Regions from separate parts of the Cellvibrio sp. GW822-FHT04B05 genome, predicted to be linked through region 3. Evidence: predicted binding sites of a transcription regulator. Region 3 holds the regulator's gene; each other region holds the start of a gene.
The links. Region 3 encodes LexA, which represses DNA repair genes until DNA is damaged. Its sites were predicted from a motif close to ACTGTNTNTANANACAGT; they were not measured.

Region 1: the regulator LexA is predicted to act here: its motif matches at 2,365-2,382, upstream of AC1RJL_RS13395 (YebG family protein).
Region 2: the regulator LexA is predicted to act here: its motif matches at 7,739-7,756, upstream of AC1RJL_RS10620 (PA0069 family radical SAM protein).

Annotation. Positions count from the first base shown of each region.
Region 1 covers NZ_JBXAMU010000004.1:34,950-45,231, reverse strand. Annotated here, with positions in the region: gene AC1RJL_RS13415 (glycerophosphodiester phosphodiesterase family protein) at 1-36, opposite strand, end outside; gene AC1RJL_RS13410 (hypothetical protein) at 117-401, shown strand; gene AC1RJL_RS13405 (hypothetical protein) at 403-702, shown strand; gene AC1RJL_RS13400 (substrate-binding periplasmic protein) at 766-1,650, opposite strand; gene AC1RJL_RS13395 (YebG family protein) at 2,040-2,342, opposite strand; gene AC1RJL_RS13390 (DUF481 domain-containing protein) at 2,455-3,453, opposite strand; gene AC1RJL_RS13385 (MliC family protein) at 3,423-3,989, opposite strand; gene murJ (murein biosynthesis integral membrane protein MurJ) at 4,078-5,682, shown strand; gene ribF (bifunctional riboflavin kinase/FAD synthetase) at 5,743-6,726, shown strand; gene AC1RJL_RS13370 (MgtC/SapB family protein) at 6,799-7,317, shown strand; gene ileS (isoleucine--tRNA ligase) at 7,378-10,179, shown strand.
Region 2 covers NZ_JBXAMU010000003.1:141,086-151,367, reverse strand. Annotated here, with positions in the region: gene AC1RJL_RS10660 (RES family NAD+ phosphorylase) at 1-291, shown strand, start outside; gene AC1RJL_RS10655 (helix-turn-helix transcriptional regulator) at 818-1,174, shown strand; gene AC1RJL_RS10650 (YnfA family protein) at 1,198-1,524, shown strand; gene AC1RJL_RS10645 (hypothetical protein) at 1,571-2,923, shown strand; gene AC1RJL_RS10640 (helix-turn-helix domain-containing protein) at 2,968-4,146, shown strand; gene lpxL (LpxL/LpxP family Kdo(2)-lipid IV(A) lauroyl/palmitoleoyl acyltransferase) at 4,253-5,209, shown strand; gene AC1RJL_RS10630 (family 16 glycosylhydrolase) at 5,233-6,261, opposite strand; gene AC1RJL_RS10625 (family 16 glycosylhydrolase) at 6,362-7,525, opposite strand; gene AC1RJL_RS10620 (PA0069 family radical SAM protein) at 7,772-8,920, shown strand; gene AC1RJL_RS10615 (2OG-Fe(II) oxygenase) at 8,962-9,573, opposite strand; gene AC1RJL_RS10610 (hypothetical protein) at 9,741-10,282, opposite strand, start outside.
Region 3 covers NZ_JBXAMU010000005.1:60,145-70,426, forward strand. Annotated here, with positions in the region: gene AC1RJL_RS16055 (hypothetical protein) at 70-348, shown strand; gene AC1RJL_RS16060 (MmcQ/YjbR family DNA-binding protein) at 546-908, shown strand; gene AC1RJL_RS16065 (helix-turn-helix domain-containing protein) at 966-1,577, shown strand; gene fadB (fatty acid oxidation complex subunit alpha FadB) at 1,700-3,850, shown strand; gene fadA (acetyl-CoA C-acyltransferase FadA) at 3,863-5,041, shown strand; gene AC1RJL_RS16080 (hypothetical protein) at 5,194-6,600, shown strand; gene AC1RJL_RS16085 (hypothetical protein) at 6,674-6,940, shown strand; gene AC1RJL_RS16090 (cell division inhibitor SulA) at 7,079-7,489, opposite strand; gene lexA (transcriptional repressor LexA) at 7,482-8,084, opposite strand; gene fliS (flagellar export chaperone FliS) at 8,510-8,896, shown strand; gene AC1RJL_RS16105 (hypothetical protein) at 8,908-9,186, shown strand; gene fliS (flagellar export chaperone FliS) at 9,348-9,755, shown strand; gene AC1RJL_RS16115 (sigma-54-dependent transcriptional regulator) at 10,007-10,282, shown strand, end outside.

The DNA of each region.
Region 1 (10,282 bases), on a different contig from region 3:
TAAAGCACTGGTCAGTAAATGGATTGTGCGCAACATGGAAACCTCCTTTTGTAAGTTGGATTGGTCTATAGCGATACAACCCTAGCGAGCGAATATGAAGGTAATTTGCTGATTTTATGACAGCTCTGCGATGGGTGGTGGTTTTGTGTCCTGTTTCGCATTCGTTGGAGTGTCATGAAATACCAGGATTCCGGATTTACGGTAGGTTTGGTGTGACTTCATTGTATGTCGTTTTAAAAATGTTGACTTATTTATTAATGCTCTTGTCGCTCAACTACTTGCCAGCACAAATTGGTGAAGCAAAACCGGTTGCCGATGCATTGGTGAAACAGCTGTGTGAAATCACTGAAAGGTCTGTAGCAGCCGCAAGTTATTATTTTAGTCATCTGCAACAGTTTTGAAATGCGATGGGTGGTTGATCCGGAAAAAGCCTCATGTTCGCGTACCGAGGATAGCAATTTGCTGGTGGTCGGTGGCTTGCCCGTTACCTGTAATCTGACCTTGCCAGTTGCCTGTATTGCTAAAGCGGCGGCGTGTACATCGGGCGTAGGCTTCCAATACAGTAAATACAGTGGCAGGCCAGAGATTAAAGAATCGCTGATGACTGGGCGTATTCAGGCGGCTTACATACTGGCACTGCTGGTGATGGATTTACAGAAATTGCGCGACGATCTTTTGCGTGAACTGGGGATTGAGTGTTAATAAAAAAGCCGGCGTTTGCCGGCTTCTCTTTTTCGGGCAATATACCCTGCAAAAATGATTGTGTTATTCATTAAATGAATAGGGATCGAACCAGAGTGATTTATCATCCAGCGGCGTTTTTTCCGGAAGTCCCGGATTTTCCAGGCGGATTAATGTCCGGTTTTTCAAATTGGCTTTGGTGATTACATCTTTAACAGTGGGATCATTCATAAAGTATTCGTTAAAGCTGCCATCTTCGATCGCAATGCGTAAACCTCGCTCAATCTTTTTGGCCAATTCCGGCTTGTTTTTGCTCACAAAAAAATAAAAAGGATTGGTGTAGGAAATAAGGAGATTTTTTTCCACATCCAGGGCAAGATCGGGATAGCGTTGCATTTCCCCCCAGGGTTCATGTACGCCGCGTGGATAGGCATCAAAACGGCCACCGTCGAGCATGTGAAAAAGCCCTTCGTACTTTAATACCTTTACTACATTCAGTTTATTGGCTTCCAACACGTGGGTATCGGCCCAGAAGCGCCCTTGGCCAAGTGAAACCTTGCGCAGATCCTCCAGGGTTTTTATGTTGTCGAATTTATTCTGGGTGCCCTTCCTGATCATCAATACGCGATACCCCAACAGGCCGCGATACATCGGAATGCGGATTGGAAGCAGTCGCTCTTCAAGGTTTTTGGTTGATGCATACCAGACGACATCCAGCTCATTATCAATCAGCATTTGTACCATGCGCTCTTCGCTCGCATTAGGTACGGCTTCCTGCCACTCATAGTTGCCGGGAACTTTGCTCAGGGCAAGCTTCAACAAGCCTTTGGAATAGGTTTCAATGCCGTTATTGCCCTGCACTAAACGTAATGGTTCTGCATGAACGTAAAGGGATGTTGAAAACAGGTAGGTGAACAGACTTGCGATGAGCCATTTGCGATAGTGAAAGAGCCAACCGAATTGAGCCATTATTTTATTTTCCTCTGCTCGTTAGTGGAATTCCCTAATCCTAGTTTATTTTGGTGCAATTGCATGGAAGTTTTAATATCGAAGAGCGATAAAAAACCACTGCACCCGTTGAGGTTCCATAAGGAAGAGGTGCAGTGGCGAAAGCAGCTTATCGCCTTCACCTACCGTGGCTGACAGTAGGGGAGGGATAAGTGATTGGAAGCAGGTGCATCACCAAATGCCAGAAAAACTGCTGGGGAGTAGTCTTACTGTTATTCGCGCAACGCACCTAAACACGTACAAACCGCTGAGTGGTGATTCAGTTGTTTGTATTGTTAATGGCCGTGTGGGCAGCCATTAACGGCACCGGCGAGTGTGGGCTAACCGGTGCTTACAGCAATCGCCGCTACCTAGTTGTCCTTGTCCGTGGTGGTGGCTGTTTTACTGTTCAGGGTTACAGGCTTTTCATAGGTAAAAGGCTGTAATAATTCATCAGGCTTGCCCTTGCAGGCTTTAGCCAGTAATTCACGACGCTGGGCAAGCAAAATACCAATGGCTTCGCTGTACTGCTCATCAATACCGGGAATATTTTCTTCAATTAGTTGGGTGATATTGGCGGCAAGCTCCAGGTATTTATCGTGCTCTTCTGCGACTTTTTTATCTTCAAACATACTGCCATCCCGATCACATAGCCAAACGGCGATTACTGCCATTGTGTAAATCCTCAAAGTTGTTACTGTTTTTATGTACAGTATAGGTCGGTGAGAAACTTGTCAACCGTTGTGTTGTAAGGTGGGGTATAAGAGGTCGGTACATCATTAGCCGTTAAAAATTCACGCCTGCCCCCAGCACATAGCTGCTGTCTTTAATGCTGCCTAATGAATGTTTGGTTTTGTCGTAGTTATATTTAAACGACAGATGAATATAGTGTGTGAGGTAATAGCGCAGACCTGCACTGCTATTGACGATGTAGTCCACATAATCCAGATAAACATGGGATATTTGCAGGTCGGCAAACGTCTCCAATTTACGATCGAACCAATATTGCTGATAGTCGAGTTTACTGCCCCAGCCATCCACTTCTGTATCAAGTGATCCGCTACGTAGCCAGAGATGGTTGTAGGCGATAATGAGATCCAGCTTGTCCTCGCTTTCACCCCAAAGGCGATAGCCTGGTCCTACACCAACATAAGAATAACGGTTGTGCGTATTACCGCCCTCTTCGCGATAAGTCGAGTCGGTACGCAGCAGCCAGTGTTCATTAAATAAATAGTCGAGTGTGTAATTGTATTCCTCGGTGTCCTCCGAGACTTTGTGGTGTTCCTTATCGCGGTCTACTTCACCTTTAAGTTTGTGGCGCCAGCGCATGGACTCCAGGCTTAGTTCGGTATTGATGTGCAATTTTTCTTTGCGTTGCTCATCGTTATCGACATCCAGTGTGGTCTCCAGCAAGCCGGATTTTTTCCAGTGCGCCTGTGGCGGCGTTAATTTCAGATCGTGGATCGCAATATTTTTTCCATCGACTTTTACGTAGCCTTGTTTGTCACTCTGCTGGATGCGTATTGAATGTGGCTTCAGGTTAATTTGCCAATGTTGTTTTGCATCGGTATGAAAACTTTGGATTGCGTTGCTATCCAGCGAAATTGTTCCCGCATAGGTGGTATTGATTTTCAGCTTGCTATCGGAAACGTCGGTGATATTGCCGCTGATGCGGTCACCGTTGCGCAATAGCACTTCATCCGCCTGCGCAATTGTACAGGCGGTGAAGATTCCGGTCAGACAGATACTGCGGATTATGGTGTTGGCGTTTCGGATTTTTTGCACACCAGCTCTGGGGTATTTTCGCCGAGAATAACTTTTGCTTCGCCTTGATGTTCCCAGAATGAAGTGCCCGCACCTTCGTATTTGCTGCCGCTGGCGGCGGGAACCGACTGCAACTCAATCGCCGAATTATCGCGCTCCAGTACGACGATGCCGGGTTCAGTTGCATAAAAAGTGGCGATCAACAGTAATTGCGGGTTATCGCTACAGGTAAAAGTGATGGGGCCGACTTTGCTGGTTGCCTGATGGTAGTCATGCAAAGCCTGCGGGCTAACTTTGGTAAACGGACGCAATTTTGTGTAGTCAACCGTGTCGTCGCAACTGTTGTCCGTTTCGCAATCGTTCACGCCGTTATTATCGGTGTCCCAGGTGGGATGCAGTCGCACCACCGGTATGGCGGTACTGCTGGAACTTGCAGCATCAACCGAAGGCGTAGAGCTGACGACATTTACCGGCTCGGGGGTTTTAGGGTCGCAAGCGGTAAGTAAAACCGCTAAGCCGCCGAGGGTGATGAGGCGCCAATGTGAATTAAAGTGCATGGTATTCTCCTTATAGCGGACAAGTGTTGTATGTGAGTATATCAGCCGTGGATAATGCCGCATCTTTTTGCCCGCGCAGGATCCATCCGTGTCTGAGTTACCTTCTTCTCCATCTGAAAAACCGGCTCGGCCAAAAAGCCTGCTGCGTTCCAGTCTGCTTACCGGCTCAATGACTATGACCTCGCGGGTGTTGGGTTTGATCCGCGATATTGTGCTGGCGAGCGTTTTAGGTGCGGGTGGGGCGATGGATGCCTTCAGTGTCGCGCAGAAAATCCCTAATTTCTTCCGTCGCTTGTTTGCCGAAGGTGCCTTTTCGCAGGCATTTATTCCGGTGCTGTCCGAGTATCGCGAAAAGGGTTCCCACGCGGCAGTAAAGGAGCTGGTCGATAAAGTCGCCGGTTGCCTCGGCTCTATACTGGTATTGGTGACCCTTGTGGGCGTGATCGGCGCGGCGGGTGTTTCGATCGTTTTCGCACCTGGCTATTTATCCGATCCCGCCAAGTTTGATTTGCTGACCGAACTGGTACGCATTACCTTTCCCTACTTGATGCTGATTTCCCTCACCGGTTTTGCCGGTGCCATCCTCAATAGTTACGACCGCTTTGCCATCCCCGCGATTACCCCGGTTTTCCTCAATGTCTTTATGATCGCCGGCGCGCTGTTGATAACGGATTTTTTCCCCAGCCCCGCTCACGCGTTGGCTTGGAGTATTGTCGTTGCCGGTATTTTTTCGCTGCTGTTCCAATTGCCTTTCTTGCGCCAAATCCATTTATTGCCCTCGCCAAAGCTGGATTGGTCGCATCCCGGCGTAAAGCGTATTTTGGTGTTGATGACACCGGCGCTGTTTGGGGTTTCGGTGAGCCAGCTCAATCTATTGCTGGATACGATCATCGCCACCCAGTTAGGCGATGGCGCGGTGAGCTGGTTGTTCTATTCCGATCGCTTGGTGGAGCTGCCCCTGGGAGTCTTTGGTGTGGCGATTGCGACGGTGATTATGCCGGGCCTGTCGCGCTTGAGTGCGGCGCAATCAGGCGAAAAATTTAGCCAGATGCTGGATTGGGCGATCCGCTTTGTAGTGTTGATCGCGTTGCCGGCCACGCTCGCCCTGGTGATCCTTGCGGAACCTATCCTGTTCACGCTCTTCTATCACGGCGAGATGAAGTTGTCTGACATCCTTATGTCTACTTATAGCTTGAAAGGCTATGCGCTGGGATTATTCGCTTTTATGCTGATCAAAATCCTGGTGCCGGGCTATTTTGCACGGCAGGATATGAAAGCGCCGGTGCGCATCGGGATTATCGCCATAGGCGCCAATATCGTGATGAAGCCGATAGTGGTTATCCCGATGGTGATGCTATGGGGGCTGGGGCATGTCGGCCTGGCATTGACCACGGCGCTGGCCGCTTACGTCAACGCTTATCTGCTTTATCGCGGTCTGCGTCGCCAGCAAATTTATATTCCGGCGAGCAACTGGCCGAGCCTGTGGCTGCGTTACGGCACGGCCAATCTGGCGCTGGTTGCCGCGCTTTTGGGCTTCCTGTACTTCTGGAGTGACTGGCATGATTACGGGGTTATCGAGAGAGTTATCCGCTTGACGATCGTCTGCGTGGCGGGGCTGAGTATCTATGTGTTGATGTTGCTGGCAGTTGGTGTCCGTTTGCGCGATTTCCGCGCGCATCATCAGGGGCACTAAAAGCCGCTTTCATCCTGTATACTTCACGCCTCTTTTTTGGTCGATCTTGGGTTATATCGAGTGCAGGCGCCGGAAACACTACCTTCGCAGACGCGGTCGTTTATTCGCGGGTTATACAACCTGCGTGCATGGCATAAGGGCTGCGTGGCCACCATTGGTTCGTTTGATGGTGCTCATCTTGGGCACCAGGCTGTTCTCCGTCAGTTGATCGCTGTCGCACAGCAGCATCAGTTACCTGCGGTAGCGATAGTGTTTGAACCCCAGCCGCACGAGTTTTTCTCCGGCGACAAAGCCCCCGCGCGCCTGATGCGCCTGCGCGAAAAAGTGCAGGCATTATTGGCTGCGGGCGTGAACCGTGTGTTATGCCTGCAGTTCAACCATGAGCTGCGCAATTTGTCGGCCGATGCGTTCATCGAGAAAGTATTGGTGAATGGCTTGGGTATCAAGCATTTGGTGGTCGGCGATGACTTCCGTTTCGGTTGCGATCGCCGGGGTGATTTCTTCCTGTTGCAGCAAGCGGGCGCCAGGTTCGGATTCGACGTTTCAGACAGCGTCACCCTCAGCGTCGACGGTGAGCGCGTCAGCAGTACGCGCATCCGCCAGTTATTGGAAGCCGGTGATTTTACCGGGGCTGAAAAACTGCTGGGGCATCCCTATACCATCAATGGCCGCGTCGCTTACGGTAAACAGCTGGGGCGCCAGTTGGGTGTGCCAACCGCCAACCTGCACTTGCGTCGCTATCGTTCGCCTCTGCATGGGGTATTTGCGGTTACCGCAAAATTCCGCGATGGCAGCGTCCATCAGGGCGTGGCTAATATCGGTGTGCGCCCGACAGTGAATGGAGTGAGCAAGCCGTTGCTGGAAGTGCATCTGTTTGATTTCTCACGCATGGTTTACGGTGAAATGATTGACGTATCGTTTCACAAGAAATTGCGTGACGAAAAAAAATTTGCATCACTCAATGAGTTGCGTGCGCAATTGCACAGCGATATCGAGCAAGGTAAGGCATTTTTTACTGCGGCGAACAATATCGCACCTAATTAGTCCCTTGCCCGATGTATCAGGAGGCTGTTGCCTGAGAGGGCGCTTAACCTGACCGTGAGAAAGGATTGAGATATGAGCAGCACCTGGCAACAAATCAGTTCGACAGTGGTGGCGGAGTTTTCCGATCTCAAGGATGTAGGCGAATTGACCACTGTCATCGTCCGTCTGTTTATGGCTGCATTATTGGGTGGCATCCTGGGTTTTGAGCGCGAGCAACGCGGCAAAGCGGCGGGAATCAAAACCCATATGTTGGTGGCGATTGGCTCGGCATTATTTGTGTTAATTCCGCTGCAAGCCGGAATTTCAGATGCAGAAATGAGCCGCGTAATGCAGGGAATTATTACCGGTATCGGTTTTCTCGGTGCCGGTGCAATTTTAAAAGGGCATGATGAAAAAGACCTCAAAGGCCTGACGACTGCCGCCGGTATTTGGGTAACCTCTGCAATTGGTGTTGCGGCCGGGTTAGGGCGGGAATCCCTGGCAATAGTGTGTACCTTTTTGGCATTGGTTATTTTGATCGTCATGCCCAAGGTAATTGGTGTACTTGAAGGCAAAAGTGAAACCAGAGACGAGCCCAAAGAGAAGCAATAATATTTGGCAATTTATCGCCAATTCATATTCAAACATTTGTTAACAAGTTGACCGTGAATCATGACCGATTACAAAGCAACACTGAATCTGCCGACTACCGGTTTCGCGATGAAAGCGAACCTCGCCCAGCGCGAGCCGGATATGCTCAAGCAATGGCAAACGAGTGATCTCTACCAACAAATTCGTGCCGCGCGCGCGGGTCGCGAACAGTTTATTTTGCATGATGGCCCTCCGTACGCAAACGGTGATATCCATATCGGTCACGCGGTTAACAAAATCCTTAAGGACATTATCGTCAAGAGCAAAACCCTGAGTGGTTTTGATGCTCCCTATGTGCCCGGCTGGGACTGTCACGGTCTACCGATTGAACACAATGTCGAGAAAAAAATCGGCAAAGCCGGCGATAAGGTTGATGTAAAAACCTTCCGCAACAAATGTCGCGAATACGCTGCCAAACAAGTTGAAGGTCAAAAGGCTGACTTTATCCGTTTGGGCGTTTTCGGTGAGTGGGATAATCCGTATCTCACCATGGATTACAAATTCGAAGCCGACATCATCCGCGCGCTTGGAAAAATCGCCGACAATGGCCATTTGCACAAAGGCTTCAAGCCGGTGTATTGGAGCGTGGTCGGCGGCTCAGCACTGGCTGAAGCGGAAGTGGAATATCAGGATAAAACCTCTTTCTCCATCGACGTGAAATTTGCGTTTGTCGATCAAGCTGCAGTTGAAAAAACTATTGCAGAATTGAGTGGCAGCGGAAAAATTTCGCTGGTGATTTGGACTACGACACCCTGGACATTACCGGCAAACCAGGCGGTCTCGGCCAATGCAGAAGTCGATTATGCATTGGTTCAAGTTGGCAACGAGCGTCTGTTGGTTGCTGAAACATTGATTGGCAGTGTGCTTGCGCGTGCAAAAATCGAGAGCCACGACATCGTCGGCCGTGTAAAAGGCGCAGCGCTGGAAAACTTGCTGTTACAACATCCTTTCTATGTCCGTCAGGTTCCGGTAATTCTTGGTGATCACGTGACTACCGATGCTGGTACCGGTTTTGTTCACACTGCCCCTGATCACGGTGCCGACGACTTTAATGTCGGCGTGAAATACGGCATAGGTACGCTGAACTATATCGATGATCACGGCACCTATCGCCCGAACGTAGCAATCTTTGCTGGCGACCACGTATACAAAGTGGATGAAAAAGTCGTTGCATTGTTAATCGAAAAAAATGCATTGCTCGCGCAAGGTAAAATCACGCACAGTTTTCCACATTGCTGGCGCACTAAAACCCCACTGATTTTCCGTGCGACACCGCAATGGTTTGTGAGCATGAGTAAAAACAATTTGCGCGATCAGGTTGCGCAAGCGGTAGAATCAGTTGAATGGGTGCCGGATTGGGGCAAGGCGCGTATTGATGCTATGCTCGCAACTTCACCCGATTGGTGTATTTCCCGTCAGCGTACCTGGGGTGTCCCCATCGCGCTATTTGTAAACAAAGAAACGCAAGAATTGCATCCGGAAACCGCGCGTTTAATTGAAGCGGTTGCGCAAAAAGTAGAGCAGGGCGGAATGGATGCCTGGTTTGAATTGGATGCCGCAGAATTGCTCGGCGCTGCTGCTGCCGATAAATATCAAAAAGTCACCGATACTTTGGACGTGTGGTTTGATTCCGGTGTGACCCACTACGCGGTACTCGCGCAGCGCACCGGTTTACGTTTCCCTGCCGATTTGTATCTGGAAGGTTCGGACCAGCACCGCGGTTGGTTCCAGTCATCACTGAAAACCTCCATGGCAATGCACGCTGTTCCGCCATATAAAACTGTATTGACTCACGGTTTTGTGGTGGACGCACAGGGTCGCAAAATGTCCAAGTCAATTGGCAATGTAATCCCGCCGCAAAAAGTCATGAACGATTTGGGGGCAGATGTTTTGCGTCTGTGGGTCGCTGCGACTGATTTCAGTACCGAGATGAGTGTGTCGGAAGAAATTCTGAAACGCACTGCCGATTCATATCGCCGCATCCGTAACACCGCCCGTTTTATTTTGTCGAATCTCACTGGTTTTAATCCGGTAACAGACGCTGTGCCGGTGGAAAACATGCTGCAGTTGGATCGCTGGATTGTCGGCCGTACGGCGCAATTGCAGCAGGAAATTATCGCTGCCTATGACAACTACCAACTGCACTTGATTTACCAAAAACTGCACAACTTCTGCGTTGTGGAGCTGGGCAGTTTCTATCTCGATATTATTAAAGATCGCCAATACACCGTAAAAGCCGACGCAATTGCACGCCGTTCTGCACAGACTGCATTGCAATATGTCATCGAAGCGATGGTGCGTTGGATTGCGCCAATTTTGAGTTTCACTGCCGATGAAATCTGGAAAGAAATTGCCGGCGAGCGCGAAACCAATGTATTTGTTGCCGAATGGTATCAATTGCCAACCATGCCAGCAGATTCATTTGCTGACAGCTACTGGGAACTCATTGCCCAGGTTAAAGATGCCGTGAACAAAGTGATGGAAGCGAAACGTACCGCTGGTGAAGTGGGCGGATCATTAGGTGCAGAAGTCATTCTTTATTGCGATGAAAAATTGCAGGGCGAATTGAGCAGGCTGGCGAATGAGTTGCGTTTTGTGTTGATTACGTCAACCGCAGAAATCCGACCGCTGGGTGAAGCGCAAGGTGCAGTGACAACTGATATTGCCGGCTTGCAAGTGGCGGTGAAAAAATCCGAACACGCGAAATGTGAACGCTGCTGGCATCACCGTGCCGATGTGGGAGCAAAGCCTGCGCATCCAACAATCTGTGTGCGCTGTGTAGAAAATGTGGATGGCGCCGGTGAAACTCGCCAATTCGCGTAATTACTTTCGTTGGGGCGCTGCTTGCTGCGCCCTGTCTTTGTAAAATTTTTTGTTAGGCATTTAGTGGGCGCAGCAAGCGGCGCCCCTACGGTGTTGTGAATAA
Region 2 (10,282 bases), on a different contig from region 3:
ACCATGCGCTGTTACCAATGCGAAGTGCATGCACCATTAGTTGATGTGCGCGCTGATCCGCAAGCGCACAACCCGGATAGTTTTGTTTATGCCCAAGCGATAGGCCGACAACTAAAAGCGCAAAATGCAATGGGGATTTTGTATCAATCTGTCCGTCATACCGATGGTGAATGTATCGCCGCCTTGCGTCCGAAAGCATTAACACCACCCGCTATGCAAGCGGGGCATTACCAGTTTCATTGGGATGGGAATTCGATCGCACATGTACTTGCTGTGACGGAGGTGGGTTGAGCTTGGAGATGGCATTAGTCACGAACAATTAACCCCGCGCACCTGATTCAAATCAATAGGATAAACATTACCCAACGTGGATAGAGGCGAGAAAGGAACTCAATGAATTACCTTTAGCCCCAGAAATCTGGGCGCAAAATCTTTCTAGCTGATATCTGATGTTGTGGAAAAAATTTCTCAAATTTACGATTGGAAAAAGGAATTGAGAAATATATTGCTCAAAATTTACCGTTGAGCTTATTATTGAGCAGTATTTTGCTCATAGAGATTTGTGAACCTATTATGCGAGTGCACACAAGTTCAAGTTAATGAATTGGAACACAGGAGTAGCGATGATTTCCGACCTTTAAATTGCATTTTTCCGTTTATTAATGAGCAATCTACTACAGTGAATTCTGGCTCGGCTTCAATGATGGCATCATGCGCGCCAATATCAGACGCCGTTATTGAATAAATCATCTGAGAATCACCATACCACATTTGGTTTTGATTTTCTCAATGAAAAATTAAAACGATGGCAATTGGTATGAGCCTACCTATGAAAGAACTCGATCCTCTGGAACGCGAAGCTTTTTTGCGCGGCTGCCTGCAAGAATTATTAAACGGCGAAACAAGTGAGGGGAAAATCCTCACCCGGTTGCGTAAAAAAATCCTCGGCATGAACCAAAATGATTACGCTGCATTGGTAGGCTTAAGTCGCCGTACTTTATCGGATATTGAAAACGATTCAGGCGATCAAAGCCTGAGTGTAGTAAATGCTGCGTTTAAACCCTTTGGTTTAAGATTGGGCTTGTTACCGACGCATCAGCACCTGTTGGTCGACACCGTAAACAATCTGCCTGCTGTAAATAGCTCACGCAAAATTGTAGGGTTTCAGCGCTAAACTTTTTATCCTATAGGCCACTCATGCTCAAAATTACCTTGTTATATGTCGTGACCGCACTGGCAGAAATCATCGGCTGCTTTTTGCCTTATCTCTGGCTGCGCAAAGGTGGATCGATTCTATTATTAATTCCTGCCGCAGCAAGTCTCGCCCTGTTTGTCTGGTTGCTCACGCTGCATCCCGCTGCCAGCGGACGCGTCTATGCTGCATATGGTGGTGTGTATGTCGCGGTGGCCTTGTTGTGGTTATATTTTGTCGATGGTGTAAAACTATCGGTTTACGATTGGGTGGGCGCGAGTGTTGCGCTACTGGGTATGACCATTATTGTGATGGGTTGGCGGAGTGAATAATTGCTTACGATCAATATCAAAAACTGTGTAACTGAATTGAGGGATTATGGTGATTAGCAAACCATTGAAACTGCTGGGAAATACAATTGTTACACTTGTTGTGTTGATCATTGTCCTGGCTGTGGCTTTTATTGTGATTAATAGTAAAGACCGGCCCCCATCGGAAATAGCAATCGAATTCCAACAGGCTTGGGATAACAGGAAACCGGTTAATGCAGCTGATAATGGCTATATTTATTTAGCCGGGTTTGATGCTGCAAGTGACGACAAGCCTGAAATTGTTGGAGCGAAACGCATTCAATTGTCAAACGATATAGTGAAAGGCTCTGCATCTAACAATCAGGATCTTTTTCGCACCGAATATCATCTTGAAGAAGCTTTTATCAAGGAAATCAAAACAGTATTCGACCAATGCGGGATAATCAGTAAAGATTGCGTTGCAGGAATTGAAAAAAATAAAGCGCGAATTATCGAGTGGTCACAAGCAGAAGATTTAATTGGCAAGCGCTATGCGCAATTAATTGCACACCAACATTGGCTTGAGCTAGCACCTGTGGATATCAGTTTGCCTATTCCGAACTTCGGATTGGTAATGAAGGCGCAGCGGCTCACATTTATGTACGAATTTGCCGCGTCAAAACCAGGTGAAACTACGCGCTTGACGGAGTTGCTCGATGCAGACCTGCGCTTCTGGAGAATGGTGTTGCGCGATACCGATATGTTAATCGCAAAAATGGTTGCAACAGCTGCAATCAAAAATAATTTTTTATGGACTAATCATTTTCTGCTATCACTTGACCAAAATGAACGCATTGCTGCAATCCCCGGAGTAATGAAGCAGATATTCACAGATGAAGAGCTGTCAATGAGGCGCTGCTTTACCGGAGAGTGGATTTTCACGTCCAAGGCTTATGATGAGACTGAGAAAATGAACCACAATAAGTTCCCGGAGAAGTTGGCCTATAATCTCTTATTCAAAAAACAGGACACGGTAAATAGATCGGCAACAACATTTAAAAAACTGATAGATGAACAGGATATTCCAATAGTTGAATTTGAAGCTGCATTCGCAGTGCAAAAAGAATCTAATCAGCAAAAGGATTCACAATATGGCTCGTTTGTCTACTACATCATGAATCCCTACAATCCTGTCGGAAAAATATTATTGGCGCTAGCTGTTCCCGCTTATGACAACTACGTAACACGCACCAAGGATCTGGAAGCATTCCGAAGCGGCTTGTTAGCAAGCATTGAATATATGGATAACGAACCTGATGCGAATACTACCTATACCAGCCCGTACAAGAGCAGGCCGTTTGTGATAAATCAGGAAGAGCGCTCAATAACGGTTAGTGGCCTCAGCAAAGGTACTTATGCGCAGCTGGTTTATTCTTATTAAATATGGATGTTCTTCACTACTACAACTGAAGCTAAATTATAAAAATGAAAATGCCTATATTTAATATCCACGACCTCATTCTTATTCTCACTGTAGCAGTGTGCGTGCTGCTGGTGATTTTCCAGTGGTTACTCTCCAAGCAAAAAGCCGTTGCATCGCAATTGTTATCGGGATTTTTTGTCTGCGTGGGGGCAAGTGCGCTATGCAATTTATTATTGTGGAATGACTATATAGGTTTGCATAGCGAGCTTTCGAAAATGGCGTTGTCACTGGGATTAGTGACAGCGGTAGCTGGCAAAAGCATTTTTCTATATTTATATGTGATAGCGATTACGCGAGCGAATTTTTCACTGCGGGCAAAAGATGCAGTGCATTTGTTGAATTTGGTTATAGTTGTTGGTTTTGTCACTTTTGGCAGCCTGGATAGCGATCGCTTGCGCTTTTTGGCGAACATACATACAGAAAATTCTATCCAACTTACCAATTATTTATGGCATTACCTGAAATTTCTACCAGTGGCGTATGCATTTGCGGCGGCGCTGGAAATTTATCGCTACAAACAACAATTGAAAGAATTTTATTCCAGTTTGAGTTTGCAAGGTCCTTATTGGTTGATGTTGTTAACACTGGGCTTTGCGTTCAACTGGCTTTGGTCGCTGATTGTACATTTGCTGGGGCAAACAGTTGGCATTAACGTCGCCGATATTTTTGGTATCGTTGATAATTACCTGACGTTCTTATTGGTCAATGCACTTTTCGTGTACAGTTTGTTATATGCGCACCAATTATTAGAGACGCAGGATAAACCGAAAGAAAAAGAGGCGATAGCCGCAACGGAAATATCACCCGATGCGATTGCGCGCATTCGCAATACCATGGAGAAACACCAGCTGTATCTAAAACAAAATTTGAATATCGAGGATTTTGCCAAGCAGGTGGGGATTCATTACCGCGAAGTGTCGAGCATTATCAACAAGCACTTTAATACAAATTTTTTTGAATTTGTAAACGAGTATCGGGTCAATAAAGCCAAGGTAATGTTGCTTGATCCGGCGTGCGCTGAGATGACGATTCTGGATATTTTGCTGGAGTCCGGATTTAACAGCAAATCTGCATTTCACCGTTTCTTTAAACGCTATACAGGTATGTCCGCAGCAGAATTCCGTAAGCAGAATGCGGCGGCCAGTGCGCAAAATAGCAGCCATGGCAAGAGTACTGACTAGCGACTGCGGTATTTGCCTATTTATGCGCGGGACGGAAGCGCGCTGGCTTGTTATAATCACCAACCGAGCATCGACACTTACTGTCCACAACGGAAGAGTATTCACGTTGGATAAATCAAAACTTCCCCAATTTCACCGCAGTTTTTTATTGCCCCGCTTTTGGTCTACCTGGCTGGCGCTGGGTTTTTTCTGGGTAATTGCACAGCTGCCCGTTGCCATTAATCAGGCAATCGGCCGCGGCTTGGGGCAGCTACTCTATTGGGTTGCCAAGTCGCGCAAGCACTATGCGGAAATTAATATCGCGCTCTGTTTTCCCGAATTGGATGCAGAGGCACAAGCAAAGATGGTGCACGGGGTGATTATATCTTGCGGACTCAGTATTGCTGAAACAGCGATGGGGCTCTGGGGCCAGCAAAACAAAATGCGCAATCGCTACAGCATTACCGGCCTTGAGCATATTGAAAAAGCACGCGCCGACGGCAAAGGGATTTTATTGTGTGGCAGCCATTTGACCACGATTGATATCAGCGGCCGCATCATGGCATATCACGTTGTTGCCGATGTGCTTTATCGCCCCGATCCTAATCCGTTAATGTCTTATGCGATTATGAAAGCGCGCAGCCGTGTGAACGACGGTGCTATTCATCGCAACGATACACGTCAGCTGATTAAAAATTTGCGCAAGGGAAATATTGTCTGGTATGCGCCGGATCAGGATTACGGTCGCGACCAAAGTATATTCGCGCCATTTTTTGGCGTGCAGGCCGCAACGGTAGTCGCCACCTCGCGCATTGCAAAAATTTCCCACTGCGCGGTGATTCCGTTTTTTTGTTTTCGCGAACCACATGGTCGCTACCGTTTGGAAATCCAGCCTGCGTTGGAAAATTTTCCCACCGACGATGATGTTGCTGATGCAACGCGCATTAATAAAATCCTTGAAGATGCAATACGCCAGGCGCCAGACCAATACCTCTGGGTACATCGCCGTTTCAAAACCCGTCCTATCGGCGAAGCAAGTTTTTATCCGCCCAAGAAAAAACGCCGCGCACGACCATCAGTGTGATGATTTGTGCGCGGCGCAAATAATTAACGCAGATGACGATTGCCCACGCTGCGTACAAATACCAACGCACCCAGCACCAATAACCATCCATAATGCAATGCACCGCCTCCACCACCGCCGGAATTACCGGTGGCTGCTTTTGAACTGGCAGCGGTTGAACTGACTGCTGTAACCGAACTTGCCGCTGTACTGGCCGCCGCACTTGAACCACCACTGCTCGCCAGGCTTGCTGCTGAGCTGGAAAGGCTAGCGGAACTTGCACTTGAGCTGCTCGGTTCATCGGCCGGTGGCGTGCCGCTAAAACCGGTGGCGTTTTCTTTGGTAAGCGCGAGAATCAAAATGCCGTCTTTCACCAGCGCATTTTCCGGGACAAAATCGACGCGGTTCATATCAAAAGTCCAGTTGGCCTTGCCCCAGCGGCTGGTATCTAAACTGTTAAAATCATCGCGCCAGCCACCTTCAAACGTTTTCGTCGTTGCGTTGTAAGCTTTGTATTCAAAATAATTTACGAATTGGTAAACCGGTAACACGGAATCGTCCCACGCGCCTACCCAAGGCACTGATTCAGATGACCAGATATTAAAGCGCAAACTTTGCGGGCTGGTAAGGCTTGTTATTGTACTGGTGCCGGTAATGCGTCGCACTTCGATGCCGTCCAGAAACCAGGCAACATAATCGGGCGTCCACTCCAAAACATAAGTGTGATAAGCATCGGCAAGTGATGCGTTCGCGGTGTGCGTTTCTTCGGTGTGGATAGTCGGGCGCGAGCTACCGAGAATAATATTGCTCTGCCATTGTGTTGCGTTATTTTTACCGAACACTTCGATATCAATTTCTTCCCAAAACGTATTACCGATTTCCGAACCGCTTTTGTAAGTAAAAAAAGTGGATAAAACACCGCTGGCATTGGCGACGCGCATGCGTATTTCGTAGCGGCCATAGAGATAGGTATTGTTGCTATAAATTTCTGCCCCCTTGTATGCCTTGGCATGGACAAATTGGGCAGCCAAACCCGTAGTGATCGCTAAAAACACATACAACAAACGACGCATAAGTTTTACCTCATTAACAAAAACAAAAATAATCAGAAAGTAAAAACGACAGAATAAAAACAGGGGCGGGAGTCACCCGCACCCCAAAGCGGAAACACTACTAGATTTTGGTCAGCTTGATCCAATCGATATTAAAGCCACCGTTGTTGGCATAAATCGCCAAACTTTGTGCACCGGCAGTCAAGTAAATATTGTGTGAAATCACCTGATAAGTTCCCCAGCCGCCGGTGTTAGGTATGCTGATGGTACCCAGGCCGACGCCGTTTTTATCCAGCGTAAATTGCGCCGTGTTCAACGCCGAGGCGACAAAATATTCCACTTTATAAGTACCGGTTTGCGGGATGTTCACATTGTTGTATTTGAACCATTCACCCGCATCGATATAACCCACAGTACCGCCTGCAACGGTCACACTGCCACCGACTTCGTTAAAGCTTTCCGCTTCGATAAATACACTTGGCGCAGGTGTTGAACCGCCATCAACAGGTGGTGTGCCGGTGTAACCCGTCTGGCCTTCACGCGTTAATGCGAGAATAAGGGTGCCGTTTTTAACTACCACGTTGTTGGGTTCGAAGTCAGCCAGGTTTTCCCCGAAGGTCCAGTTGGCTTTGCTCCAGCGATTGGTGTCGAAGCTGTTAAAGTCATCGCGCCAGCCGGTGCCGAAACTGTTGGTCGCTGCCACGTAAGGTTTGTATTCGATGTAATTCACGAACTGGTACACCGGCAGGATATTCGGATTCCATGCGCCCACCCATTCGGCGATATTCGCGGCCCAGAGATTAAAGCGTAGGTCTTGCGGGCTGGTCAAACCAGTGACAAATTGCCCACCGTTAATGCGGCGGACCTGATTGCCATCCACAAACCAGGCGATGTAGCTTGGCGTCCATTCGAGTACATAAGTGTGATAACCATCGCCTAATGAATAGGGCATAGTGTGCACACCTTCGGTTTTGGTGGTAGGGCGATTGGTACCGATAATGACATTACTCTGCCATTGGGTGGCGTTGTTCTTGCCGAATATCTCTATATCAATTTCCTCCCAGAAAACTCCCGGCTGTTCCGACCCATTCTTGTAGGTGAAGAAAGTGGATAGCACGCCGCTGCCTTTGGCGACCTGCATACGCATCTCGTAGCGACCGTATTTGTAGGTTTGCTTCGAATAGATTTCCGCCGCCTTGTACGGCTTGGCGATAGCGGGTGTGGTAAAACCGATCAGGGTGGCGAGCGCAAAGAGCACGCCGATAGCGCGATTGAGTTTGAACATAGCGGATACCTTTATCGTTATTAGACGCTTAATGTCTGTAGCAGACTGTTGTGGTGTGGCGGCTCAAGGCTGCCACCACTCCATAATCGACAAATTGCCAAACCCGGTCGCACCAGTTTGCGCACTAAACGCAAAATGGTGCAGGTTATATAAAATGGATCAAATCCGGTCTTGGTCAAAAGGCTTTCCTAACCACAGCCCTTAGTCTAGAATACTGTATTTACATACAGTACCGTGGTGCAATTCATGGCAGACGATGACTTCCTCGAAGACCCCGCTCCCTGGGTTGCCGCCAAGCCACAAGCGCTTAAGGGGCGTGGGGCGATAAGCAATATCGCCGGCCGTTTTGAGACGCAATTAATCGACACCGTGGACGATGGCTGGAAACCCTACGAGGATGACATGGATATTCATCCCGAATTGAAGACCTGTATCACGCCCGAGCTGGCCAAAACGATCCTGAGTCGCAACCAATCGCCGGATATCCCGTTCAGCGTATCAATTAACCCCTATCGGGGTTGTGAGCACGGCTGTGTGTATTGTTTTGCGCGGCCGACCCATGCCTATCTTGGGTTATCACCGGGGCTGGATTTTGAAACCCGCCTTTACGCCAAAACCAATGCAGCAGAATTATTGCGGCGCGAGCTGGCGCATAAAAATTATCAACCGAGCCCCATCGCCTTTGGGGTAAATACGGATGCTTATCAACCGTGCGAGCGCGAGTTAAAGATCACTCGCCAGTGCCTGGAAGTATTTTATGAATGCGATCATCCGGTGGGGATGATTACCAAATCAGCGCTGATCGAACGCGATATCGATTTATTGCAGGGGATGGCGCAAAAAAATCTCGCGGCAGCGGCGATCACTATCACAACCCTGGATCACCGCATTTCGCGCATTCTGGAACCGCGTGCGGCATCGCCAACGCGGCGTTTGCAGACGATCGAGCGTTTGGCAAAAGCGGGAATTCCGACCATGGTGAGCGTAGCGCCAATAATTCCGTTTATCACCGAGCAGGAAATTGAAAAAGTACTGAGCGCTGTTGCCGATGCCGGTGCAACAGCGGCAGGTTACACTGTGTTGCGTTTGCCGTGGGAAATCAATCCGCTCTTTCAGGAATGGCTGCAAACCCATTTCCCTGAACGCGCCGAACGGGTGATGAACCGCATCCGCGACATGCGTGGCGGAAAAGATTATGACGCTGATTTCGCCACCCGTATGCGCGGCCAAGGCTTATGGGCCGATATGATCCGCCAACGTTTTATAAAAGGGTTAAAGCGTTACGGCCTGGATAAAAGCCGTCGCTACGGCGAACTGGATTGCAGCCTGTTCCGCAAACCTTTGAGCATCCCGGCAGTGAAAAAACCGGACGGACAACTGGATATTTTTGGTTGAGATGACGGAGGACAATGTGCAGCTTTTGGTAGCCGGCAAGATCAGTCGTTAATCTTGATAAACGACGAAATAATATATTTATCGTTTGATTCAGGTACATGCCCACAGTGCATGTAATTCCAACCGGCAGGAAACATCATAAGGTAACCGGCTTTTGGCGCGATCTTGATGTGCTGGTGGAAAAATTCTGTCTCGCCCCCTCGCTCCACATCATTCAAATACAACACCATGGCTGCAACGCGACTGCGCGCATTGCGCCCTAACGAATCTGCATGCCAGCGGAAATAACCCTGATTTTTTGGATACATCTGAATTTTGTATCCCGTCACCTGTAGAGGGAATGATGTTAATACCGGGCTGCGTGACAAATAGTCCGCCATGCACGCCTGGATTTGCGGATGGATTTTCTGGAAAAGATCTTGCCATTTACCTTCGTTCGTTATTTCCAGGTCCCAGGAATTTTTGGTTTCTTCCTGATGGTTAACCCCATCAGAGCGGCCGATTTTTCCGCGCCACTTGCTGCTGTCCTGATCGAACAAATCAATGACTACTTTACATAAGTCTGCATCAAGACCACGGTAAACAACGATAAATTCCTGATCGTGTATCACTTCAGGTGAAGGGCTATCAGCGGTATTTCGGGAGGTTTCCATTATTAAAAATAAGTCGCTGGCGAATGATTGGGGCAGATTAAGATAGCGGTTGGCATCTGTCTATTAAAGTGTTCTTCGCCGAGACGGCTAATTGCAAAATAAAGACAGATGGCGACTTTTTTGATTGCTCCAGCCATCTATTGGATATTTTTGGTTGATCGAGCTAATCAATCAGGCAATAACTGTGAAGCCAATTGCTCTTCCTGTGTTACCGAACCCGGCGCAGGTGTTAGCAACAGAACCAATGCCATTGCGATAATCGGTACATGGCCGAGCAATTCCTCCGGCCCCAATACAAATCCTGTCAATGTGAAAATAATCGCAATCAATAGCGATGCAATTCGCGGTGCAATATTGGTCACCAGCAATAAACCAAAACACAACTCGGCCATGCCTGCACCGAAAACAAAATGGGTGTCGGTAAAACTGTGCCAGCCAAAATAATGTGGAAAATTAAACATCGGATAATCTTGCAAAAACGCCAAACCAAAACCCGGATGCAATAACTTATCGTGGAAGGTGAGAATAATTAATTGGATTCCCAAACCCAATTGCAAAATGACCAATGCAAAAGAGCGATGCTCCATGCGCAACCATTTTATTTTCAAATTACCATCGGCATAACCCGGGCTGGTAAAGAAAAGAGCGATGCTCAAAGCAATTAATTCCGACGCGTAATCGATAGCATTGGTAACAGGAAAAAAGGCAA
Region 3 (10,282 bases):
CTCCAATTGCTATTATTTTGTGCAATTTACCCTAACTATTTGTATATGCTAGGCTTCGAGGAGGGAAGTTTGTACTCTGGCAAAATTGTGAAATCAGAGTTAGTACAAATAGTTCGCGAAGAGGGTCGAAATTCGCTGAATAAAAGAGTGACAACTGGTCAGATTGACCATAAAATCGCCGCCCAATTAAAATTTGATGACTTTGACGCCATTGTTGCTATCGTTTCTTTAAAACCTGATGCAGAATACGCAAAGGTGAAGGAACGAGCCCTATTGGTTGGAGGTATTTTTAGCATTGACTGCTTTAGTTTTACCTGTAATCAAGATGGTTTTGGCATTGGAGGGTGAAAGTTTGTCCTATACTAATGTTGTATTTGATGCCAGGATCAGGGCAGTTTGTACGAGACGCGTAGAGGCGGTGTTTCAACTGCTCCTACAGTACAGAAGCAAACAGTACAGAAGCAAAAATTTTGCAAAGTATGCTCAACCTTAACCCAATTTATAGCTTTTTAATCGACCTGAGTTGTTCGATAAAGGACTAAAACATGGATTTTCTTTCTGCACAGAAATACCTTTTAACCAAGCACCAAGCCAAAGAGATGTTTCCCTCTGGCCCCGATATGGCAGTTTACAAAGTTTGCCATAAAATGTTTGCAACCCTGACTGCGGAAGGTGGTGTTCCACGTGTCAGTCTGAAATGCGATCCTGATCTTGCTTTGCAGTTGCGTGAGCAATATCCTGCTGTGCGTCCTGGTTTCCAAATGAACAAGAAGCATTGGAATACCATTATTTTGGATAGTTCTGTTCCTACTGAGCAGATCCAGCGGATGATTGACCACTCCTACCAATTGATTGTGGACAATTTACCGACCGCCGAGCGCGACCAATTAATCGCTTCCAAAAAATAATCCCCTGTTATTGGCACTGGGCATGAGCCCAGTGTTTTTCTCGTTTAGGTACCAAGCATGTCGAATGACTCACCTGGTATAAACTTTCTGTCGACTGCTGGCAAATTCGTAGTTTCCGATGTATCTACTTCTTCACTGGATGCAAGTGAACGACTCAAACTGCTGCGAGAGGCTTTTGGTTTGTCCCAGCGTGAACTTGCCAAGCGGGCGGGGGTAACTAACAGCAGTATCTCGATGATAGAGCAAGGGCAGGTTAGCCCTAGCATCCAATCACTCTCACGTATTCTTGCAGCGTTTCCCATTAGTCTTGCAGACTTTTTTGGCTTTGATCCTTCGGCGGCCTCGCATATATATCGTTCCGGTAATCTGCAACTGATTGCTAATGAAACCGGGTTAAAAATGCAATCTTTTGGCCCTCTTGTTTCACAACTTGATGCTCGAATCGAGAGTCTTCCTCCCAGACAAGGGCTAGGGTTCGGTTTGTCGGCTTCAGATATATGCGGTTTGATACTGGAGGGCGAGGCTCAGCTGGTGCTGCTCAGCGGTATTGAGGATTTACGCGTGGGTGATGGTTTTTATATCCCGACAAAGCAACCTTACCAATTATCCAATGTCTCTGAAACGGAATGCAGATTATTTCGTTGTTCGCTTTTTGTGCATAAGGTGTAATTCGCGCAAAATTTTGTGCGTTATAACCCGGCTGCCTGCACTCCTGTAAGGCAAGTCTGCGCTGGCCTGCTACACTCAAATCCAGATTTTCCCTCCTCGTTCCTTATTAGAAAGAGAGATTAATTATGTTTCAAGGACAAGCCCTAAAGGTTTCTTTGCTGCCTGATGGCATCGCTGAATTAACCTTTGATCTGCAAGGCGAATCGGTGAACAAATTCAGTTTGCTCGTCGTTTCTGAACTCCAGCAAGTACTCGATCTACTCGAAAAAGCAAAAGATGTTCGGGGATTGTTGGTCAAAAGCGCTAAAGATGTCTTTATTGTGGGCGCCGATATTATGGAGTTTGGTGCCGTATTCGCTGCTGGCCCTGAACAGATCACGGGCCATTTAGCCACCAATAATCGCAACTTTTGCCGTCTCGAAGATTTACCCTTTCCTACGGTCGTAGCGATTAACGGATTTGCGCTGGGCGGTGGTTTGGAATTTTGTTTGTCCTGCGATTACCGGATTGCCAGTACTGCGGCCAAAGTTGGCTTGCCAGAAACTAAATTAGGCATTATTCCAGGGTGGGGAGGCACTGTTCGCCTGCCCCGTGTTGCCGGACTTGATACTGCGGTTGAATGGATCGCGGCCGGCAAAGAAAATGATGCAGAAACTGCATTAACTGCCAGAGTAGTTGATGCTGTTGTTGAGCCTGCAAAATTAATTGATGCTGCACTGAATTGTTTACAGCAATGCATCAGTGGCAAGTTTGATTATCAAGCGCGCCGTACGCAGAAAAAATCGCCACTCAAATTAAATTTCATTGAGTCTATGATGGCTTTCGAAACATCAAAAGCATTTGTGGGTGCACAAGCCGGGCGCAATTATCCTGCTCCGGTAACAGCAATTAAATCCATGCAAAAGGCTGCCGACAAAGGCCGCGATGAAGCATTGCAAATCGAAGCGGAAGGGTTTGCAAAAATGGCGCAAACTCCTGTTGCCCAATCCTTGGTTGGTATTTTTATCAACGAGCAAATTCTGGGTAAAAAAGCCAAAGGGTGGGAGAAAAAAGCCGACAAGAAAATCGCGCGTGCTGCAGTATTGGGTGCAGGAATTATGGGCGGTGGTATTGCTTATCAATCGGCGTTGAAAGGTGTGCCGATTAAAATGAAAGACATTGCCCAGCAGGGAATTGATCTTGGTTTATCGGAGGCGAATAAATTATTAAGCAAACGTGTTGAGCGTAAAAAATTAACCGCAACCGAAATGGGCAATGTATTAAACCGTATTGAGCCCGCATTAACTTACGATGGTTTTGAGCAGGTAGATATCGTTGTCGAAGCCGTAGTTGAAAATCCTAAAGTGAAAAAAGCTGTATTAGCAGAGGCAGAAACAAAAGTCAGTAGCGATACGGTACTCGCATCAAATACGTCGACTATTTCCATTACCTATCTTGCCGAAGGTTTGGCGCGCCCGGAAAATTTCTGCGGCATGCACTTTTTTAATCCGGTACACATGATGCCGTTGGTGGAGGTGATTCGTGGAGAAAAGACCTCAGACAACGCTGTCGCTCGCACGGTAGCTTATGCAAATGCGATGGGTAAAAAGCCTATTGTCGTAAGAGATTGTCCCGGGTTTTTAGTGAACCGTGTGTTATTCCCTTATCTGGCTGGTTTTGCGTTACTGGTGCGTGATGGTGTTGATTTCCAGCGTATCGACAAATTAATGGAGACGTGGGGCTGGCCAATGGGGCCTGCTTATTTGTTGGATGTGGTTGGCATTGACACAGCAGTCCACGCAGAAAAAGTGATGGCCAATGGTTTCCCTGATCGTATGCAGCGCGATTTCACATCTTGCACTGATGCATTATTTGCCGCTGGTCGTCTCGGTCAGAAAAATGAAAAAGGTTTTTACAATTACGAGTTGGATAAAAAGGGTAAGCAGGTAAAAGTTGCCGCTGCTGAAGCGGCTGATATTCTCGCGCCTACTGTCCAGGGCTCAATTGAAATCAGCGATGAAGATATTATTGCACGCATGATGATACCCATGGCGACTGAGCTTACTCGCTGCCTTGATGAAGGCATTGTGGAAACTGCTGCGGAAGCTGATATGGCATTGGTTTATGGGACAGGTTTTCCTCCGTTCCGTGGTGGTGTATTCCGTTGGATTGATTTTATCGGCGCACAAACCTTTTGCGATATGGCCGCGAAATTCACTGCCCTCGGCGCGCTTTACCAAGTGCCGGAAAGCCTCAAAGCCAAAGTGGCTAACAACCAAAAATTTTACGGCTAAGGAGTCATAAGAATGAGCTTACAACCACGCGACGCCGTTATAGTTGATTACGCCCGCAGCGCCATGGGGCGCTCTAAAAATGGTTGCTTCCGCCATGTGCGTGCTGATGATATTTCAGCTGCGATTATCAAAGGCCTGTTGGCGCGCAATCCAAAACTTGATCCGAATACCATTGATGATTTGCTCTGGGGTTGTGTAATGCAGCGTGAAGAGCAGGCGTTTAATGTAGCGCGCAATATTTTATTGTTAGCGGGTTTGCCTCATACAATTCCCGCCCAAACTATCAATCGCCTATGTGGCTCCTCAATGTCGGCCTTACATACAGCAACGGTGAATATTCGTGCCGGGCAAGGTGATGTTTATCTGATTGGCGGTGTTGAGCATATGGGGCATTTGCCGATGTATGAATCAATTAATATCAACCCGTTGTTGGGTTTATCTGTCGCTAAGGCGGCGGGTAATATGGGCATGACTGCTGAGTACCTTGCACTCCTCCATGGAATCAATCGCCAGCAGATGGATGAGTTCGGTGCTCGTTCTCATCAGCTCGCTGCAAAGGCTCGTGAATCAGGTAAGTTTGCGCGCGAGATCATTGCGGTTGATGGACATAACAGTGACGGTTTTTTGATCTCTGTTGATCAGGATGAAACCATTCGCCCGGAAACGACGGTTGAAGCGCTGGCCAAATTGCCGCCGGTGTTTGATCCTAAAAATGGCCAGGTAACCGCAGGTACTTCATCGCAGCTAAGTGATGGTGCATCGGTAATGTTGGTGATGTCTGCCGAGCGCGCAAAATCCTTGGGACTAAAACCTATCGCCAAAGTAGTTTCTCTTGGCTTGGCGGGCGTTGATCCTTCGATTATGGGGTATGGCCCGGTGCCTTCTACGGAAAAGGCGTTGAAGGCGGCCAACCTGGCTATTGATGATATTGATGCGGTGGAGCTCAATGAAGCCTTTGCTGCGCAGGCGTTGCCGGTATTGAAAGACCTTAAGCTGTTGGATGTTATGAACGATAAAGTGAATGTTCATGGCGGCGCTATCGCTCTTGGACATCCATTTGGTTGTTCTGGGACGCGTATTACCGGCTCACTGTTGACGGTGATGCAAGACCGCGATTTGAGCTTGGGTGTGTCCACTATGTGTATTGGCCTGGGGCAGGGTATTACAACGATATTGGAGCGTTTGAATTAATCCAGGCTCCAATGCAACTCAATCAATAAAGGGTCAACTTGGGTTGGCCCTTTGTTTTTTTGGGTTACAAAATCATGCAAAAAATCCCGACCAACTTCTCCGGGAGGCTCTGTTAAACTGCGCGTTAATATTGAAAGGCCGGAAAACAAGCATTGATCCATTACTACACTGACAAAACCACTACCGCAGAGCTGCTAATTGAGCAATCAATACAGCATTTACGAGCTGCTACAAATGCTGGTTATCAGGAGCAACAGCTCATTATTCATTTCACCCATACCCAATATTATTTCCCAAGGCAGCCCACATTGGATTTGCTAGGGCTGATCCAGTTACGTCTTGATCATAATTCTGCACCGGTGATTGAAGGTTGTATTGCCATTTGCACACCTGAACTATTGGCGCAGATACAATCACTTACAAATACTGACGGTGCACTTAAAAGATATTCACAGGCTCACTCGCTACCTTGGTTGGTAATGTCAGAACCATGGTTGCTCGCACCTATTTATATTCCGAAGCCGTGGGGGCAAGAGATTTGGTACACGGGAATTGAAAGCCGCGGTCAGGCTGAGGTGGTTGGTGATGCAGGTAATATACCTTTACCTTGGCTATTGGAACTAATGCCTCGCCGACTCGGATTAAAAGATAGTCATCAGCTAATTTTACTTAAGGTGCTTGATCCTCTAGCCGATGAAATTTATGGCGATCTGTACTTCGAGCTACATCAGGAAAAGCAAGAAGTCTATGTTGTAACCCATATCAACCAACAGGCATGGCCCGAAGGGGTTGGTGCTATCCAATTGGGCTTCTCTGGAGCAAAGCGTCAGCTTTTCAACAACGATAAAGAGTTCAGGCAGGCTTACCTGTCAGCGGTTAAAGAATATGAGCAGGTACGGCGTGCGCTGGATAAAAAGCTGGATGACAAAAAAATCGATGCAGGACTTGATCCCAATGAAGCGGTAGGGACTGCTCAATTAATAAGTTGGATTAACGGGTTATCACAATCTATTGAAAATAAAGAACTATTTTGCAAAGAGGGGGTGTTACGTGGAGCAATGGATAGCTTTATTGCGAAATATCCTCTGGTTGTCGGTGATGTTGTGACCGTTCCCAAATTAGTGCCCCACGCATTACAACATGGGGTTAGGGTAGTCGAGTTCCAGACTCCCGTTTATGAGCGGAAAATTCTAAGCTTTGCCCAGAAGGTTTTGACCCAGGAACATTGGGATACTGAGGATGCGCTTGAACTGGTTGATATGGGCTTTTCCATGCTTCAACCATCCGAGACTCTGGATGTAACAGAGCAGATGAGGGTAGAGCGTATAGTCAATTTTGATGACTTTGAAGTTCAGCGCATTCAGTTGGATGGTGACTATCTATTAACCAGTGATGAGTACGCAATTGTGATAGTGGTACAAGGACATCTGGATTTACATGGCGTTGGCACTGCTGGTGGATACCAGGCTGGGCAAGCGTTATTTATACCGCGAACAGAGCAGGGATGGTTAGTCTACGGCTCAGATTCCTGTATCTTTCTTATTGCTTCACCGCATTAATCCCGGAGTGTAGCAAATAGGTTTTAGATTAATTGGGTGTTAGAATACGCGTCCGTTTCACACTGAGGTACCTATGTCATCTTTCTATGAAATTATTGAGCTGTTGAATGGCGACGTTGCGTTGGCGCGTGCTGACGATGAAAGCAATGAGCCTCTGGTGACAATCCGTTTTTCACAAGAATCGCTGGCTTTCCTGGGGGAAGAAAAGTTTCTGGTCGCTAAAGCAATGATTGAGGCAGGAATGGAAGCTGCAGGTGATATTGCGGACCAACAGGCAGAAGCCATGTTGGACGATTTGGTAGAGGAGTTAAGTGATACTGAGAAGTTGATGCTGCACTAATAGGAAAGGGTATACCGCTTCATAACACAATTGATTCTTTGAATCTACAAAAAACCTACAAACGCTTTCTTTGCCTCCCTGCATTATTCCGATCCTCCAAGCAAGCTTGTCCTGCAAAAATCCTGTAACTAAAAACACTCAGCGAACCCGCAACAATAATCCTTGGCAAGAACCGGTCTTGGCTGCCAGTTCAAGTTGAGCTAGTTCTTTATCGGTCAATTTTCCAGGGCTTGATATCACTGTATGGCTATTGCCAGCCGACAATGCTTCCCAGGTAATCCACAGCAATGTTTGCGGATTTTGGCAGTGAATTACCCGAATATAACGCGTATTAACGCCGTAGGATTCAAGTAGCTCACGGCTGATATTGTGTGGTGCTATCCAGGTAATCCAGCGATCGCTACATGCATTGCTGAGGAAGGCAATCATAGGCAAAAGCAATGCGACTTGTTCGGGTGAATCACTGGTTAGTACCAGCTCGGTTACGCCGCTCGCAGGTTGCTGGCGGGCTGTACTGGTTGGCGGTATTACACGGGCAAGATTAGTCACGACGAATCACTCCTACACTAAGACCTTCAATACTGAATTCCTGATCACGCATATCAACCTGAATCACATCGAACTCGGGATTTTCCGGCCAGAGTTCAACTTGTGGTTTGTTGCTGACTCGCTTGAAGCGTTTTACGGTTACTTCTTCGCCTATACGTGCAACAACAATTTGTCCGTTTCTAACCTGGTCAGTTTTATGAACTGCCAGTAAGTCACCATCAAGAATGCCCGCATCTTTCATGCTCATACCGTGTACACGCAGGAAAAAATCGGCACTGGGAGAGAAAAAGCTTTGGGGAATGTTGCAGTAGTCTTCAATATGCTCTTGCGCGAGTATCGGATTGCCAGCGGCAACGCGACCGATAATAGGAATACCTGATTGCACATCGGGCAGTTTTATTCCGCGAGAAGCACCCGGAATAATTTCGATGGCCCCTTTACGTGCAAGTGCTTTGATATGTTCTTCGGCGGCATTGGCTGACTTAAAGCCGAGAATGCGGGCGATCTCAGCACGCGTCGGCGGATAACCGGTTTCTTCCGCATACTGGCGAATAAGTTGTAGTACCTGTTCCTGGCGCGGCGTTAAGTCAGACATGATGCACTCCTGAATCTGTTTATTTGTACAGTGGTTGTGATTATATACAGTAATTCGGGTTGTGCAATAGTTTTTCAATCTGGTGGTTATTTCACCCTGCCATAGTAGATGCCCTGCAATACCGCATTGGATTGAGTCCGAATCCATAAGGTCAATCCGTCATGCATTCCAGTCCCTCATTTTGCAAACGCAAATATCTGCTGTTGTCCGGCAAGAGGCGATGATTCTGTAACTTGCAGTTTTTAATCCATGAGCAATATAAAACCCTATGCCTGTTGAGGTGTCGGTTATAAGGATAGTTTTTTGCATTATTGCCGGATTCTGGTTAAAGGTTTTTGGGTTTATGCCGTTAGCTTATACGGTCACTGATTATTCAGTATGAGCCGTCAACAGCAATGCAAAATTCAAACAATTTGTGGTGATTTATGAATGCTTATTCTGCCGTACAAAATTATTCCAGCGTAAAAGTTCACTCTGGTGTTGAAACTGCGTCACCTCATCGTTTAATTCAAATGTTGTTTGAAGGTGCATTGGAGCGTATTGCCCAAGCTAAAGGCGCCATGGCGCAAAACCAAATCGCCCGCAAAGGGGAATTGATTAGCAAAGCGGTCGCTATTGTCGGCGGATTGCAAGGCAGTTTGAATGACAATGAAGGTGGCGCGCTCGCAGCCAATCTTGATGGGCTTTATGACTACATCATTCGTCGTTTGACTCAAGCCAACTACGAGAATAATCCAGACTATCTTGACGAATGCGGGCGCTTGCTAGGCGAGATAAAAACCGCTTGGGATGCAATCGGCAATCAGGTGTAGAGAGGGTTATCATGGCAATTTATCTGGTACCAGCACCCGACTATCGTGGCGAGGCTGGTGTAATGGCAATGCGCAATTTGCAGCGTGAGTTGAGCAAGGCGCTGCATGTGGAAGACTGGGAACGCGTCCGCCACCTTGATCGTATTTGCGTGCTGTTAATCGATAAGGTAATCACTGCAAATCGCGATGATAAGTCCACCCTGGTCTGCGCCTTGAGTGAATTAAAAGGTGTGTATGCGGGCTTGATCGCACAATGCCAGCGTGAGGTAACCTTTCTTCAGGCGACCTGATATTGAGTGTTTATGGCTTATTTGGCAGGGGACTTGTGAAAAAAAGTGTTAACGGATACTACTTCATAAGGTTTCTAAAACAACTCTCTTATAGCAAAACTCGCAAAAACGACTTAGCCCTGCTAGCCTTAGTAAACATAACTGCTAGCAGGGGATAGTCCGTGTCTAACTACAATCCACAAGAAGCGCTGAAACAATATCGCCAGTTGGGTATTGAGTCAGAAGTCAGCCATGCTTCACCGCATCGTTTAATTCAATTATTGTTTGAAGGTGCATTAGGTCGCTTGGCGGCAGCTCAAGGTGCTATTGAGCGCGGCGATGCTGCGGCTAAAGGTGAATTGTTGGGCAAGGCCATCAGTATTGTCGGTGGTCTACGCAGTTCGTTGGATATGGGAGCTGGCGAATTGTCAGAGCGTCTTGATCAGCTCTATGAATATATCAACCTGCTACTGCTTGATGCATCCAGACACAGCGATCCAGAAAAAGTAAATGAAGCAATTCAATTGCTGAAGACGGTTAAGTCGGGATGGGATGAGATAGCCCCGCAAGTATCTTCAGAGCAGTCGTAAAATATTGTCAAATTCCCGAAAAATATTGTGAGCGCGATTTTTATTCTGAATGTAAAGTTAAGACATTCTTTTGGCGATTAATTATTCGAGTTGATTAATTAATGCTAAAGCGCCAAAAACATTTCGCCATAAATTTGACTAAGAACCCAGCCTCGTCTATTACTTACTCCAATAAGTCATCTCACCGCCTTGAAAGAATATTTCTTATGCGTTTTCAAGGTTTTGGCATGGAATGAAAAAGGTCTTGGGGTATGTGGCGCAACAATAAAGTTCTTGTTATTGACGATAATCAGTCACGCAGACACGATTTAAAAATCCTGCTGGATTTTCTCAGTGAAACAACGCTTACGTCAGCCAGCGAAACCTGGCAGGCGACTGTCGCTGAAGAAAATAATGGTGAAGATTATGTCGCTATTTTTATCGGTGATTATCGTGACAGTGGCCAATCACTCACGCATCTGCTGAAAGAAATCCGTTCCTGGAATGACGAGTTGGCAATTGTACTGATCGGCGATGAAAACCAGAGC